3 regions of the Gracilibacillus sp. JCM 18860 genome follow, and region 3 is predicted to be linked to each of the others. Evidence: riboswitches for the same ligand, from Rfam matches in the RefSeq annotation. Region 3 holds a riboswitch; each other region holds the start of a gene.
What was found. Region 3 has a riboswitch for thiamine pyrophosphate ahead of ACZ5R4_RS07210 (thiamine phosphate synthase). Riboswitches for the same ligand answer to the same signal wherever they lie in the genome.
Positions count from the first base shown of each region.

Region 1: it holds a riboswitch for thiamine pyrophosphate, as region 3 does, so the genes downstream of both, tenA (thiaminase II) here and ACZ5R4_RS07210 (thiamine phosphate synthase) in region 3, are expected to answer to the same signal.
Region 2: it holds a riboswitch for thiamine pyrophosphate, as region 3 does, so the genes downstream of both, tenA (thiaminase II) here and ACZ5R4_RS07210 (thiamine phosphate synthase) in region 3, are expected to answer to the same signal.

Region 1 covers NZ_AP043868.1:446,170-451,112, reverse strand. The annotation lists gene ACZ5R4_RS02330 (ABC transporter ATP-binding protein) at 1-420, opposite strand, end outside; gene ACZ5R4_RS02325 (ECF transporter S component) at 425-1,015, opposite strand; gene tenA (thiaminase II) at 1,008-1,697, opposite strand; TPP riboswitch at 1,777-1,883, opposite strand; lysine riboswitch at 2,063-2,244, shown strand; gene dapA (4-hydroxy-tetrahydrodipicolinate synthase) at 2,437-3,327, shown strand; gene ACZ5R4_RS02310 (M20 family metallopeptidase) at 3,411-4,574, opposite strand; gene ACZ5R4_RS02305 (YaiI/YqxD family protein) at 4,676-4,943, shown strand, end outside.
Region 2 covers NZ_AP043868.1:1,823,083-1,828,025, reverse strand. The annotation lists gene ACZ5R4_RS09330 (6-phospho-beta-glucosidase) at 1-246, shown strand, start outside; gene brnQ (branched-chain amino acid transport system II carrier protein) at 300-1,619, opposite strand; TPP riboswitch at 2,277-2,374, shown strand; gene tenA (thiaminase II) at 2,492-3,175, shown strand; gene ACZ5R4_RS09315 (acetylornithine deacetylase) at 3,188-4,438, shown strand; gene ACZ5R4_RS09310 (hypothetical protein) at 4,634-4,804, opposite strand; gene ACZ5R4_RS09305 (SDR family oxidoreductase) at 4,915-4,943, shown strand, end outside.
Region 3 covers NZ_AP043868.1:1,381,926-1,386,868, reverse strand. The annotation lists gene ACZ5R4_RS07220 (amidohydrolase) at 1-1,044, opposite strand, end outside; gene ACZ5R4_RS07215 (ferritin-like domain-containing protein) at 1,224-1,667, opposite strand; TPP riboswitch at 1,805-1,904, shown strand; gene ACZ5R4_RS07210 (thiamine phosphate synthase) at 2,019-2,642, shown strand; gene thiO (glycine oxidase ThiO) at 2,635-3,759, shown strand; gene thiS (sulfur carrier protein ThiS) at 3,775-3,978, shown strand; gene ACZ5R4_RS07195 (thiazole synthase) at 3,982-4,752, shown strand; gene ACZ5R4_RS07190 (ThiF family adenylyltransferase) at 4,742-4,943, shown strand, end outside.

The sequences.
Region 1 (4,943 bases), 940 kb from region 3:
CCTTTGTTTCATACCACCAGATAACCTTTCTATTTTAATATGGACATCTTCTAGTTCTAATCCGACCTCTACTAGGTAACGATGTAATAATTCCTTCATTTGATCATGCGGTATCCCGAGATTTTCTAACACAAAACCAAGCTCTTCATCGACATAGGGCATACAAAATTGAGAATCCGGATCTTGAAAGACAAAACCCCAGGAATTTGAGAGCTCTCGTGATGTATATTTAATGGGGATTTCCATCGATTTTGGCACCAACCCTGATAAAATTTTTAATAAAGTCGATTTTCCCGATCCTGAAGGACCAAGGATGAGTACTTTTTCCCCTTTTCGAATGGAGAGAGAGAAATCCTTAAATAAAAAGGATTCCTCTTCAGGAAATTTTACACGTAGTTTTTCGATAGCAATGGTACTCATTCTTTCACCTAATCTCCTCATCTAGCGCTTCGTAATGCTTGTTGGACAATGGTCGAACTAGTCTTGTTACTCCCGTTTTTTCTAATGCATTTACTAGGTAGTATGCAAAGATTCCTGTGATTACGATAGACCCCAATATTCTAGCAAAAACGAGCAAACTCAGATTCCATAAAGCTAATTCCGTGATATACCCATAATAAATATCGAGCCATAAAGAGCCGATTGCCGCACCAACTGCAGCTAAGCACATGACCAAAATATGATAGCTTCGGTAACGGAAAATAGCGAATATAATTTCACAACCTAGCCCTTGAACGAGGCCGTATAATAATAATGAAATACCCCATTGACCACCAAATAAGAATTCTCCTTGTGCAGCAGCCAATTCTGCTAACAAAGCGACGCCAGGCTTACGAATAATTAAAAATGCAACGGTTGCCGCCATAAACCACATTCCGTACAGCAATTGATCGATATGCAAGCCTAAAACCGAAACCGCGCTATAGAGGGGTCCCCAGATTTTATATATGACACTGAAGACTAATGCAATAACAACTGTAACAAGAATATCGGTAAGTGTTAGCTTTTTAAACATATTTTCCCTCTTTTCTTCCTATTGATTGCCAGGATTCAAGTTGATAGGCCATCTCCCAGAACATAAGTTCATAACGACTACTTATGACAAAGTGCTGTTTCATTCTTTCTAGATCTGAATCTGTAACGGATAAAGCAATTTCATCTAACCGATTAATTTGTTCCTCCACTGACCGCTTGAACCACTCTCCGCCATAAGTTGAAATCCATTTTTGATAAACAGGATGATCTGGAGTACAATTCTTCAAAACCTCTCCAACCTCATAATAAAGCCAATAACACGGTAGAATAGCTGCAATCACATCCCCTAAATGCCCGTCATATGCTGCTCGATATAAATGAGAGGTGTAGGCATAAGCAGTTGGAGAAGGCTGAAATGCTTTGATCTCTTCCTCCGTAATCCCTAAAATCTCTGTAAATGATTCATGTAACGCATGTTCTGCTTCATAAGTGCTTTGGGCATGTGCGGCCATTCGGTTTGTCGTTTCAAAAGAATTTGCTTTAGCTGCACCGAGTGCTTGAACTTTTGCAAAATGGGATAAATAATAAGCATCCTGTAGGACATAGTACTTAAAGTTCTCTACCGGTAATGTTCCCTCTCCAATTCCTTGGACAAATGGATGCTGGAAGCTCTCCTGCCAAATAGGGTCTACTTCCTTTCTTAGTTTTTCTGAAAATTTCATTTTTCTTCTCCTCCCAGGAAACACAAAAACCACTATCCTACCAAATACGTAAGGATAGTGGTTATACCTGCAGAAAATAACGGATATCGTACCACTTCCCTACGCTGGTATAAACCAGATCAGGTTCTAAGGGTCTTAAAGTAAAACTTTAATCTCAGTCTTTAGAAGACACCCCTAGTGGAATGCGTTTTTATTTAATTCGTGTATAACTATATCAAATTTTTCCAGTTTGTCAAGCTATTCTTTAAATTTGTTTCAATAAGAGAGAATCCATTATTTTCTATTCATCTTTTAAACTTTTTATCTATTGCATCTATGGATAAACTTTGTTATAGTAGTAACCAACATTTAAAACAATTGAATAGTTTGAGAATAGAGGTGCAATGACCATTAGTATGTAATCGGAGGAGATGTCGCCTGTGATGATTACAGAAAGGGGGATTTGCCGAAGTGATTAGGAATGCATCATCTTAGTCACTGGTCCTTCATTTAAGAAATGTCGGGCTGTCATATAGTCGAAGAAGCTATATGGAGGGCTATCTCACGCATCATTATCAAATAACGGTGCAACAATGATACCCTTTCATTGTTGCATTTTTTGCTGTCTAACCTGATAGTTATTAGGCGAAAACTTAATGATCTGTTATTAGTTTTCCAAAAAGGTTTGATGATGGGATAAGCTCTATTCATTTTACGTAGCGAAATTGTTTTAAAAATATGAATAGAGGTGAAGGCTAAAATGAATTTTGGACGTGTCGTAACAGCAATGGTCACACCATTTGATCAAAACGGACAAATTGATTTTAACAAAGCAGAACATTTAATTAATTATTTAATTAGTAATGGAACAGAAGGATTAGTAGTCGCTGGTACAACAGGAGAATCACCAACATTATCCAAAGACGAAATTCTTTCTCTCCTTCAATTTACTGTAAAAGTTGTGAATAAACGGATTCCTGTTATAGCAGGTACTGGTTCGAATAATACACAAGCATCCATCGAGTTAACAAAACAAGCCGAAATGTTAGGTGTCGATGCCGTAATGCTTGTTACTCCGTATTACAACAAGCCATCACAGGCTGGGATGTATGCACACTTTGAAGCTATCGCTAAAGCAACTACCTTACCAGTTATGTTATATAACATTCCAGGACGTTCGAGTGTGAATCTATTACCTGAAACTATTATTGAATTAGCCAAAATCAAAAACATAGTAGCTGTAAAAGAAGCTAGTGGTGATTTAGATGCCATGACGAGAATCATTCATGAAACATCTGAAGATTTTTCTCTTTATAGTGGAGATGATAGTCTAACACTACCAATGCTTGCAATAGGTGGAAGAGGAATTATCTCGGTTTCCTCCCATATTATTGGGAATGAAATGAAGGAGATGATTACACAATATCAAACAGGGAACCCGAAGAAGGCAGCACGTCTACATCAAGAGCTATTACCGATCATGAAAGCATTGTTTAAAGCACCAAATCCCGTACCCGTTAAATCAGCATTAGCCATGCTTGGAATGGATGTTGGCTCCGTAAGACTTCCACTCATACCTTTAGACGAAGAAGAATTGAATACATTACATCAGGATTTACATTATCTGCAAAAGAATTATTTTGTAGGATAAAGGATCTATTGGACATAAAAATACTCCCCTCAAGTAACAGATTTTTTATTTTTAACCTGTCTACTTAAAGGGGAGCATATCATTCATGATTGTGGCTTTTTCGTTTGATTTATTTTTCGATGTAATTGTTTTATCACTTCTGCTAACAAGATTGTTCTAGGTAAGAATGAATCTATTTCTAAATATTCATCCTCACGGTGTGCATTTCCACCCACTGGTCCCAATCCATCAACCGTTGGTATTCCGATCGCCGCAGTAAAAGAAGCATCTGAACCACCACCAGTTTCGGTGTCTGTTATCTTTATGTGAAGCTCATCCCCTACCTTGCGGATAATACGAAGAAGACTTTCGGTTTTCGCCGTTTTCTCCATTGGAGGACGGTTAATCTCCCCTTCTAATCGTACCTTTGTTCCTTCAATATCTGCATGAGAGGTAATGTCTTCTATCTTCTGCTCAATTTGATCCGCTTGCTCCTGTTTTCGAAATCTTACATCAATCTCCGCAGAAGCATGGTCAGATATAGTATTAACAGAGCTACCTCCTTCAATGATCCCGACATTGACATGAATACCTTTCTCTTCATCGGTAATATCATGTAATTGAATAATTTTATGAGCAAGCTCCTCTATCGCACTTCTCCCTTTTTCTGGTTCGATACCAGAATGAGCTGCCTTCCCAAATACCTCCAATGTATAATGAGCCTTCCCTCTTCTAGCTGACACAATAGCACCATTTTTTCGAGCTGGCTCCATCACTAAAGCAAATTTTTTATCCTTGGCATGGGATTCAATCAACGATTTCGAAGTAACTGAACCAATTTCTTCATCACTAGTTAATAAAATTTCTACATCATAGAAGGCCTTACTTTTTATTTCCTTCAAAGCTTTCATTGCAAAATAGACAGCAACGAGACTTGCTTTCATGTCAATAACACCAGGTCCATATGCACGGTTGTCTTTCACTAGAAATGGACGCAATTTTGCCGTTCCTTTTTCAAAAACTGTGTCCATATGTGTAATAATTAGGATAGTTGGTTTATGTTGTTGGGAAGCCCTTACAACTAAATGGTTTCCATAATCAGCTTCCGGAAATACATTAACCTTTAGCCCTAAGGCTCGATATAATGTTGCCATTAATGCCCCTATCCTATCCACCCCTGCTTTGTCAGAAGTCCCACTATCTATATTGACCAATTGTTCTAGTAAATAAAGCATATTTTCTTGTTGTTTTTCTAAATAATCGTTCATCCTATACCCTGACTTTCCACTTATAATAAGAAAATAATACTATAACCACTACAAAATTGCTATACTATTCTTAAAATCAATTTATGGAGAGGAAGGTTCATATGGAAATTTACGTGGATGCAGATGCATGCCCTGTTGTGGATACAATATTAGAGGAAGTAATAGGAAAGAATATAACCGTTCATTTAGTTCGAAGCTACAGCCACTACAGCCACCAAGACTATCCGTCTTTTGTTAAGGTAACCTATGTTGACACAGGTTCTGATGCAGTGGACTACCGAATCATAGGCATGGCAAAAGCGAAGGATATCATAGTAACACAAGATTATGGTCTTGCTGCTTTAGGATTAGAAAAAAATTGTTATGTCA
Region 2 (4,943 bases), 440 kb from region 3:
TGGTTGCAGTTGATGAAAAGCATGGAACTTTGTGTAGAAAAGGCAGCAGTAACAGGTGATTATGGCGTATTATTGCAAGCATTTATCATCAATCCTCTAATACCTAGTGGAGAAACGGCAAAACGTGTGTTAGATGAATTATTGCTCGCTCATAAAGAGTATTTACCACAATTTGCTGAGAAAATAGAGGAACTAGAGACTGCAGAAGTAATCATTAAAGACGAAATTGCGAGAAATTTAAATTAATAAAAGAAAGGAGCTTCTCATAAGTAAAAAACTATTGAGAAGCTTCTTGTCCATTAAGAAACGTCTTTTTTGATCACACTAAAACCATATCCTATTATGCCCCCAACAATTGCTGGAACTATCCACCCTAGACCTTCATTATATAGAGGGAGAATTGTTTGAAATAAATCATTCACTGCCACAATTTTCAAGCCTGCAGCATTTAATCCATCGAACAATGAAACAATAAAGGTAAATAATATACTAGCTTGATATATTTCTTTTTTCCCTTTAAAGACAGGATGGAGAAAGGTTAAGATCATCAAACACATTGCCATTGGATAAAGCATCGATAAAACTGGAACAGAGAACTCAATAATGGTCGTAAGTCCAAAGTTAGAAATGACGGCACCGAGTATTGTAAAAATAATCGCCCAGATTGAATAGGGAATTTTAGGTATGATTTGATGAAAATAGGATGCACAAGACGTTACTAGACCAATACTTGTTGTTAAACAGGCTGCAACGACAATTACTCCGAGTATGATTTTTCCATACGAACCAAAGTAAAAAGCAGAGGCAGCAGCTAATATTGAACCCCCATTCTCCATATAGCCGATTTCTTCGACACTAATCGCGCCAAGGTATGCAAGTGAAGAGTAGACAATACCTAGAAGAAGTGCTGCAATTAGTGCAGCTTTCGATGTCGAGAGGATTAGTTGCTTTTTCGTGCTATAACCGATGTCCTTCATCGCATTAATAATAATAATTCCAAAAACAAAGGCAGCCAACAAATCCATCGTTAAATAGCCTTCTTGAAAGCCTGTGAAAAAACTGTTCGAGATATAAGCATCTGTCGGTGGTTGGATTTCTCCAATTGGATTTAGAAAGGAAACTATAATTAATAAGGTAATTACCACTAATAGGAGTGGAGTTAACACTTTTCCGATTATATCGATTAGTTTCTTCGATTGTAAGGAAAAATATAGTGTGAAGCCAAAGAATACGATCGTAAAAATAAGTAAGGCAACATTACTTGTCTGGTTACCGAAAAAAGGCGCAATGCCCATTTCATATGCAACGGTATTGGTTCTCGGTAGAGCAAAAAAGGGACCAATAGTTAAATATAAAGTGACAGTGAAAATAAGACCATATATTGGGTGTACCCGACTTGCTAATGACTGTAAGCTCTCTTTTCCTGAAATAGCAAGTGCTAGGACGGTGAGCACCGGCAATCCGACACCTGTAAATAGAAAGCCTAGGTTTGCTAGAAATAGGTTTTCTCCAGCAGCTTGTCCTAATAATGGTGGGAAAATTAAATTACCCGCACCAAAAAATAATGCGAAAAGCATAAATCCTATCGTGATAATACTTGTTGTGTTTCGTGATGACATAATAACCTCCGCAACAATTAATGTTTCATTTATATGAAATGTTAAGCTTTTATTTTTATTTTCAAAATATTTAAATAATAGCATGTAATTATTCGAAAAGCAATGATATCTATTGATAATTTGAAAATTAGTCATTTGTTCCACTTACAATACTTAGCTAGATAAATTTGGATTTATTGTAATATACCCCAAAATCTCCTTCTTTCCTTTTTAAATTGGTTGCATTAATTGCTGTTCTTTCGGATTATATCTAGTAAATATACAAATTGTCATTAATAAAAAGTGAAATTATTACATAGTTTGTAAAAATAAATAATTCTATACTAGTTATTTACAAAGACCTTACACTCGGCATTTATAATGAACAACAGATTTTTTTTATCTACAAACAGAGTTTGCGAATGATAAGGAATACAGAGATTACTTGTGATTAGTAAAGAATAAATCAACAATGCAAGCAGATGTCCAGGTTAGTGAGAAGGACAAGATCACATTATCGACATGTGTAGTCTGTTAGGTCCTGAACAGGATAGGCTCGTGATTCATGATAGGATAAAGAGCGAGGATGTGCTACACGACTAAGTGACCTCCTTATTTCCAATTAATTTGTCATTCTATAATCGATGTCTTATACTGGTAGGGAATAAAAAAATAAGTAGATTCGACTAGGGGAGCATGTAGGTGCTGAGAGATTTGATCGACCCTTTGAACCTGATCTAGTTAACACTAGCGTAGGGAAGTGGAATTGGCAGTTTGTGCATAGACGAATCATTGGCTATGTATGTTCAACCCATCTCCTTACATTGGTGATGGGTTTTTTGGTTTGTCACGGGATGTTACCGCCTAGTCGGAAATAAAGAGGAGGAAATAAATTGAATCAATTATTTACGGATCATCTTTGGAAAAAGGTGGAACCAATTTGGAGCTCTTACTTAGAGCATCCTTTTGTGAAAGGCCTTGGAAACGGTACTTTAGAGCAGGATAAGTTTAAGCATTGGTTAAAGCAGGATTATGTCTATTTAATGGATTATTCGAGACTATTCGCATTAGGGAGTGCGAAGGCAGAAGACTTAGAAACGATGACTATATTTGCCAAGCTACTACACGGTGTGCTTGATCTTGAAATGGATTTACACAGAAAATATGCGGCTGATTTTGGTATAACCAGAGAGGATCTCGAGTCCACAGAACCTTCCGCTATTACTACTGCCTACACTAGCTATATGCTAAATGTATCTCAGCGTGGAGGGATAGAGAATGTCGTCGCATCGGTACTTGCGTGTGAATGGAGTTATAATTTTATCGGTAAATCACTAGCAACATGGCCAGGAGCATTAGATGAAAATTTTTATAGTAGCTGGGTGAAGATGTATCAATCTCCCGAATTTACAGAGCTTGCAGAGAATTGCAAACATTTAATGAACAAAATGGCAAAAGGAAAATCAGAAGAGGATTTAACTAGACTAGAAGAGATTGTCATTCGAACAAGTCAGTTTGAATATATGTTCTGGGATATGGTAGAAAAACGAGAAGATTGGCCAGTAAGCCTAAATTAGGAGGAATAGCTTATGATTGATTTAGTCGATGAACACGCGCAGGAGTTAAAAGAAATATTAGCAAAATTGATTAGCTTTCCTACTGTTAGCCCACCAGCTAGAAATACAGAAGGAATTCAGTCCTATATCGCCAATTTTCTAGAAAAGGAAGGATTTGATACAACGAGGTGGGATGTCTTTCCACAGGATCCTAATATGGTTGCAGTGAAAAAAGGTGAGGAAAGTAGTTCATACAATAGCTTGATTATAAATGGTCATGTGGATGTTGCTGATGTTGGGGATAAAGCAGATTGGACAGTGCCGATATTTGAATTGACAGAGAAGGCTGGCTTCGTCTATGGTCGTGGTGTTTCCGACATGAAGGGAGCAATTGCTGCTACTTTGTTCGCAATGAAACTATTAAATGAGCAAGGTATCTCATTAAAAGGAGACTTGCAGATTCAAACGGTGATCGGTGAAGAGGCAGGAGAAGCAGGGACATTATCCTGTCTGGAAAAAGGTTATACTGCCGATTTTGCACTAGTTGTCGATGGAAGTGATCGAAAAATCCATGGTCAAGGAGGTGTAATCACTGGATGGATTACTGTAAAAAGCAAGGAAGTTTTTCATGACGGAATGCGTGCAGCTATCTTACAAACATCGGAGGGTGCAAGTGCAATAGAAAAAATGATGAAAATTATTGCGAGCTTACAAGATTTGGAGCAAGAGTGGGCAGAAACCAAACAATATCCAGGCTTTAGAAAAGGAACAACTACAATTAATCCTGCGGTCATAGAAGGGGGCAGACATGCGGCATTTGTAGCAGATCAATGTAGTCTATGGGTGACTGTACATTTTTATCCGAATGAGAGCTATCAATCGGTGGTGGCGGAAATTGAAAATCACCTGAGAAATTCAATAAAAGACGATCCGTGGTTCCAAGAAAACCCGCTCCTCTTTCGTTGGGGAGGGAAATCTATGCTAGAAGAAAGAGGAGAAGTTTTTCCTTCTGCCGAAATTAGTAAGGATCATCCTGCAATCCAAATGCTCCAACAATCCCATCAAAAAGTGGAACAATCAAAGGCGATGATAGGTATGTCGGAAACCGTTACAGATGCAGGGTGGTTTCATGAAGGTGGTATCCCCACCGCCATTTATGGACCAGGGAAATTAAAGGAAGCCCATTCTGTTGATGAAAAAATAGAATGGGACGAGTTATTACGCTTTGCCAAAACATTAATGATCTTCATTACAGACTGGTGTAACAAGAGAAAAGAAGGATAAAATCTGGATATCATCGTGTTATAATTGAACCGGATTGCCAAGATATAAATAGATATATCTTGGTAATCTTACAATGTCGAAGCAGATGGCCAAGATAAAAAGATATATCTTGGCGATCTCGCAATGTCGAGACAATATGGCCAAGATAAAAAAATGCACCTTAGCAACTCCATCCTTAGAAATCATAGCTGCACTTTATATAATCGGATAATAAGACTGATAGATCGGATTACAATAAAATGGGGGTCTCGGCCCAATCATGGGAGCTTCGAATGGTTTTGAGTTGTGAGCATATAAGATTTTTTCTTTATGATATGCCTCTGTTAACAGTAAATATTTCACCTCAGGGTTATAATAGTATTGCATGTTTTGCACCTCCTTCTTCTACATTATGCTCGTATAGTAAAAAATGGGCACATATCCATTCTAAATTCATAAAGTATCTATATAACATGTTGATAGGAAGGTGCTTTCGCATGAATGAAGAGAGGTCAGATCCACAACA
Region 3 (4,943 bases):
AAAGAAAAATGCCCCAGGTTTACGTTCTAAATAATAAGCAAAATCCTCTCCTGTCATGCTTGGTTCAACCATTTCAGCTTTTTTAACCTCTGAAACCTGTTGGGCAGCTTCAATAATCCATGCTGCCTGTTCCTTATGATTCACGACAGGTGGATATCCTTTTTGGTAATCAAAATGATAGGAAGCATCATAGCTATGACAAGTACCTTTGATGATCCTTTCCATTTCAGAGATGATGAACCGCTGTAGTTTTAAATCAAACGTTCTTACAGTACCTTCAATGATTGCGGAATCTGGTATTACATTATAAGCATTCCCTGCATGAAAGGTACCGATGGATAGAACGGCTGTGGCTAATGGATCAAGCTTTCTACTAATAATTTGCTGAAGATTTGCGATTAATTGGGAACCTATCACGATAGGATCCTTTGTTTGATGTGGAATACCTCCATGACCACCGGTTCCATTAATTTTAATCGTAAACTTATCGGCAGCAGCCATAAAATTTCCAGGTGCTGTCTGCACAACTCCATATGGCGTATTTGTCCATAAGTGTGTTCCAAATACAAGCTCCACCTCATCTAATATTCCTGTATCAATCATTGGTTTTGCGCCCCCAGGTGCGACTTCCTCAGCATGCTGATGGATAAAAACAATTTTGCCAGGAATAACTTCTTTATATTGTTTAAATATTTTCGCAATGGTTAACAGTGTCGTAGTATGACCATCGTGGCCACAGGCGTGCATCACACCTTGACTTTTGGAACGATATTCCACCTTTTTTTCATCTTGGATGGGAAGTCCATCAAAATCTGCTCGCAATGCGATGGTCTTACCAGGTTTGCCTCCAGTTAGTGTAGCGACAACACCGTTTCCACCGACATTTGCTTGGTATGGTATTTCTAGTCTCTGATAGTGCTCTGCAATAAAGGCAGCGGTTTTGTATTCATAAAAGGAAAGCTCAGGGTATTGATGCAAATATCTTCGCATATTTACCATCTCATCATAATGTTGGTCTATTTCTATAAAAAGATTGTTTAGCATATATGCATCATCCTCTTACATTTTTTCTCATTATATCACAGTATTCTAGATGTGCATGGTGACTCAAGCTAAAAAAAATAACCCGAGCTTGTGAGCCCGGGCTAACATTAATCTATATAAAAAGGGGGGTATTTACATTTTAGAAAAGCATAAAGGCATCGCAAGAAGTCAGGTTTTTCCTAAAAGAAGCTTTTATCAGCTAGAAGTCTTTGCGTTTCTTCTTTATGTCCTGTTTCATCTGCGATCATATCGTCTAATTTAACGACAAGCTCTGTAAAACCTAATTCTTCTGCTTGTTGTTTCCTTTTTTCATAGCGTTCAATTGTCTCGGTTTCTGCTTTTAATGTTGCTTCAAGCATTGCTCTTACATCTGTTAATTGTTCTACTTTAGCTGGTGTCGTAGTTGGAGTCCCGCCTAATGTTTTGATCTTGTCTGACAAATATAGGGCATGTCCAATCTCATCATCAATCTCATCTTCAAAGAAAGGCTTTAATAAGGAGCGATACAACCCAGATACTACAGATGCATGATAGGTATACATAATAGTAGAAGCATATTCATTCGCTAAGTCTACATTTAATCCATCAATTAATTCTTGTAATTTTTTTTCATCTTGTGCCATGTTAGCTAACATCCTTTCACGTTTTAATCTTCCATTATATGTCTACCCTTAAATTTTAAAATTAAACATATAAAAACTACCTTATTGGCAAATCCGTGAATCTATGCTATTCTTTTCCTGTAAGCAACTAACTTCATAACGAACACTAGGGGAGCCTTTAAGGCTGAGACGGATTATTTCGGACCCTTTGAACCTGATCTGGTTAACACTAGCGTAGGGAAGTGGTAGAAAAGCTTTGCATGATTTTTAGCATAATCAAGCCACTTGTCTTTATTAGATAAGTGGCTATTTACGTTTCAATTTAAGTTTTTCTTCCATTTCCCATTGCGTGTGACAAAGGAGTGAAAGATTTTGATCGAGAAACATCTGCACTTAATATCTAATGGGAATTTTTCTAACCAACATCTCCCTATCCTTAAAGAAATCCAACATGATATTGACTTTCTCCATATTAGAGAAAAAGAAAAAACTGCAAAACAATTAATGGATTCTATTAATTCATTAATAGGGATTGGGTTCCCTCTATCCAAAATCATCATAAATGATCGGATCGATGTAGCATACATGATGAGGTGCGCTGGGGTGCAGCTTGCTTACCATAGTGCTTGTGTATCTGCAGTAAAAAAACATTTTCCATCCATGTTATGTGGGAAATCTGTTCATTCCGTAAAAGAGGCAAAGCGAGCAGAAGAAGAAGGTGCAGATTTTTTGTTGTATGGACATATTTTTGCTAGTAATTCTAAACCTAACCAGGTTCCAAAAGGATTAATTGCACTTAATAGGTTAATAGACAGTGTTGCAATTCCAGTTTATGCAATCGGCGGAATAACTCCAGCTCTAGCACGGGATATACTGAAATGTAATGCGAGTGGCATTGCGATTATGTCTGGAATATGGGAGGCAGCTCAACCTCTTCAAGCTGTAAAGGCATACCGGAAAGTGTTGAAGGAAGCAAGGAGGGATAGGTATGAATAATTATGATCAAATCATTGTCGGTGCTGGTGTCATAGGTTGCTCAATTGCGTATCAATTAACGAAAAGGGGGTATAACGTTTTAGTATTGGAACAAAACAAAATAGGATGTGAGGCATCAAGTGCTGCTGCTGGAATGCTCGGAGCACAAGCGGAATTTTCAGAGGATTCTCCTTTGTTTCGATTTGCAAGAGATAGTCGCTCCCTTTTTCCAGGGTTAGCAACAGAGCTAAAGGATCAAAGTGACGTGGATATCCATTATATGAACAATGGGATGTATAAGCTTGCCTTCCATGAAAAGGAATGGCAGCAATTAGAGGAAATCGCTCGTTTCCAAGTTGATGCAGGCGAAGAGGCATATATTTTAGGGCGTGATGAGGTAGTTAAGGAACTAAAAAATATTACCTCTCATTTTCTAACAGCATTATACTTACCGAATGACGGTCAGGTGTCAGCACCAGATCTAACAAAAGCATTTGCTCTTGCTGCAAGAAACAATGGAGCAACAATAAAGGAATATACGGCTGTAACTAAACTTCTGATCAAAGATGGGCAAGTTCAAGGAGTAAGAGCAAATCAATGTTGTTATTATGCAGATCAAATAATATTGGCAACAGGAGTAGGTGGAAATCATTTGCTTCCTTTTTTAACAGATCCGTATATTATTTCACCTGTAAAAGGGGAGTGCTTATCGATAATCACAGAAGAGCTGAAGGTAGAATCAACAATAGTTACCAATGGCTGTTATCTCGTTCCTAAGAGTAAGCAAAGAATCATCATTGGTGCGACTTCTATGCCTAACGATTGGGATAAAGAAGTGCGTGTTGAAGGGATTTATCAATTATTAACTCGTGCTCAAAAGATTTTGCCATGTTTGAAGAAGGCAAAAATGGAAGGCTTTTGGTCGGGATTACGACCACAATCAGCAGATGGCTTCCCTTTTCTAGGAGAAGTACCCGATATAGCAGGTTTATATATGGCAAATGCTCACTTTAGAAATGGTATTTTGCTTTCACCTATTACGGGTGAGTTTATGGCCGATTTAATAGAAGGAAAAGAAGTAAAGGCAGCATATAAGGAGAATTTTTCTCTTCATCGATTTCAAAAAGCATTTACATGAAGGTAGGTGAAATGATTGAAGCTTTTGGTCAATGGAAATGATTTAACAGTTAATAGCAGTGTGAATAGCATACAGCAATTGATCGAACATTTAGAGCTAAGGAACAAATCTTTGATTGTAGAACATAACCAGCAAATATTGAAAAAAGAGGACCATGAGAAGACTATCATAAACGATGGTGACAGAATCGAAATCGTTCATTTTGTAGGAGGAGGATGAGCAATGCTTACAATAGGAAAGTATCAATTTAACTCACGATTATTTTTAGGAACAGGTAAATTCTCGGATTTTGATGTGCAGAAAAAAGCGGTGGAGGTGTCCCAAACAGAAGTATTAACCTTCTCTGTTCGGAGAATGAATATTTTTGATCCAAACCAACCCAATTTTCTTGAAAAAATCGACCTTGAAAAATTTACTTTCTTGCCAAATACAGCAGGAGCAAGTAATGCAGAAGAGGCAGTTCGAATCGCTAAATTAGCTGATGCTTCAGGGTTATGTGATATGGTGAAAGTAGAGGTTATTGGATGCTCCAAAACATTGCTCCCAGATCCAGTAGAAACATTAAAAGCAACAGAAGCTCTATTGACAGAAGGCTTCACTGTATTGCCATATACCTCGGATGATGTTGTACTAGCACGTAAATTAGAGGAATTAGGTGCTCACGCTATTATGCCAGGAGCTTCTCCAATTGGAAGTGGCCAAGGCATTGTAAATCCATTAAACTTGCAATTTATAATCGAACAAGCAAAGGTCCCAGTTATCGTGGACGCAGGTATTGGCTCACCTAGTGATGCAGCGTTAGCAATGGAATTAGGAGCAGATGGTGTTTTGTTAAATACGGCAGTTTCTGGGGCGGATAATCCAGTACAAATGGCAGAGGCTATGCGGCTAGCGATTGACGCAGGAAGACTCGGCTATACAGCAGGTAGGATAGAAAAGAAGAATTATGCTGTAGCCAGTAGTCCTAAGGATGGGATAAGTGTTGGAAGCTAGTCGTTATAGTAGACAAATATTGTTTGAGCCAATCGGGGAAGAGGGGCAATTGCGACTTTCTAAAAGCCATGTACTTATCATTGGGGTAGGTGCCTTAGGATCTATTAGTGCAGAGACATTGACACGTGCTGGAGTTGGAAAATTAACCTTGGTAGATCGTGACTATGTGGAAGAGAGTAATTTGCAGAGAC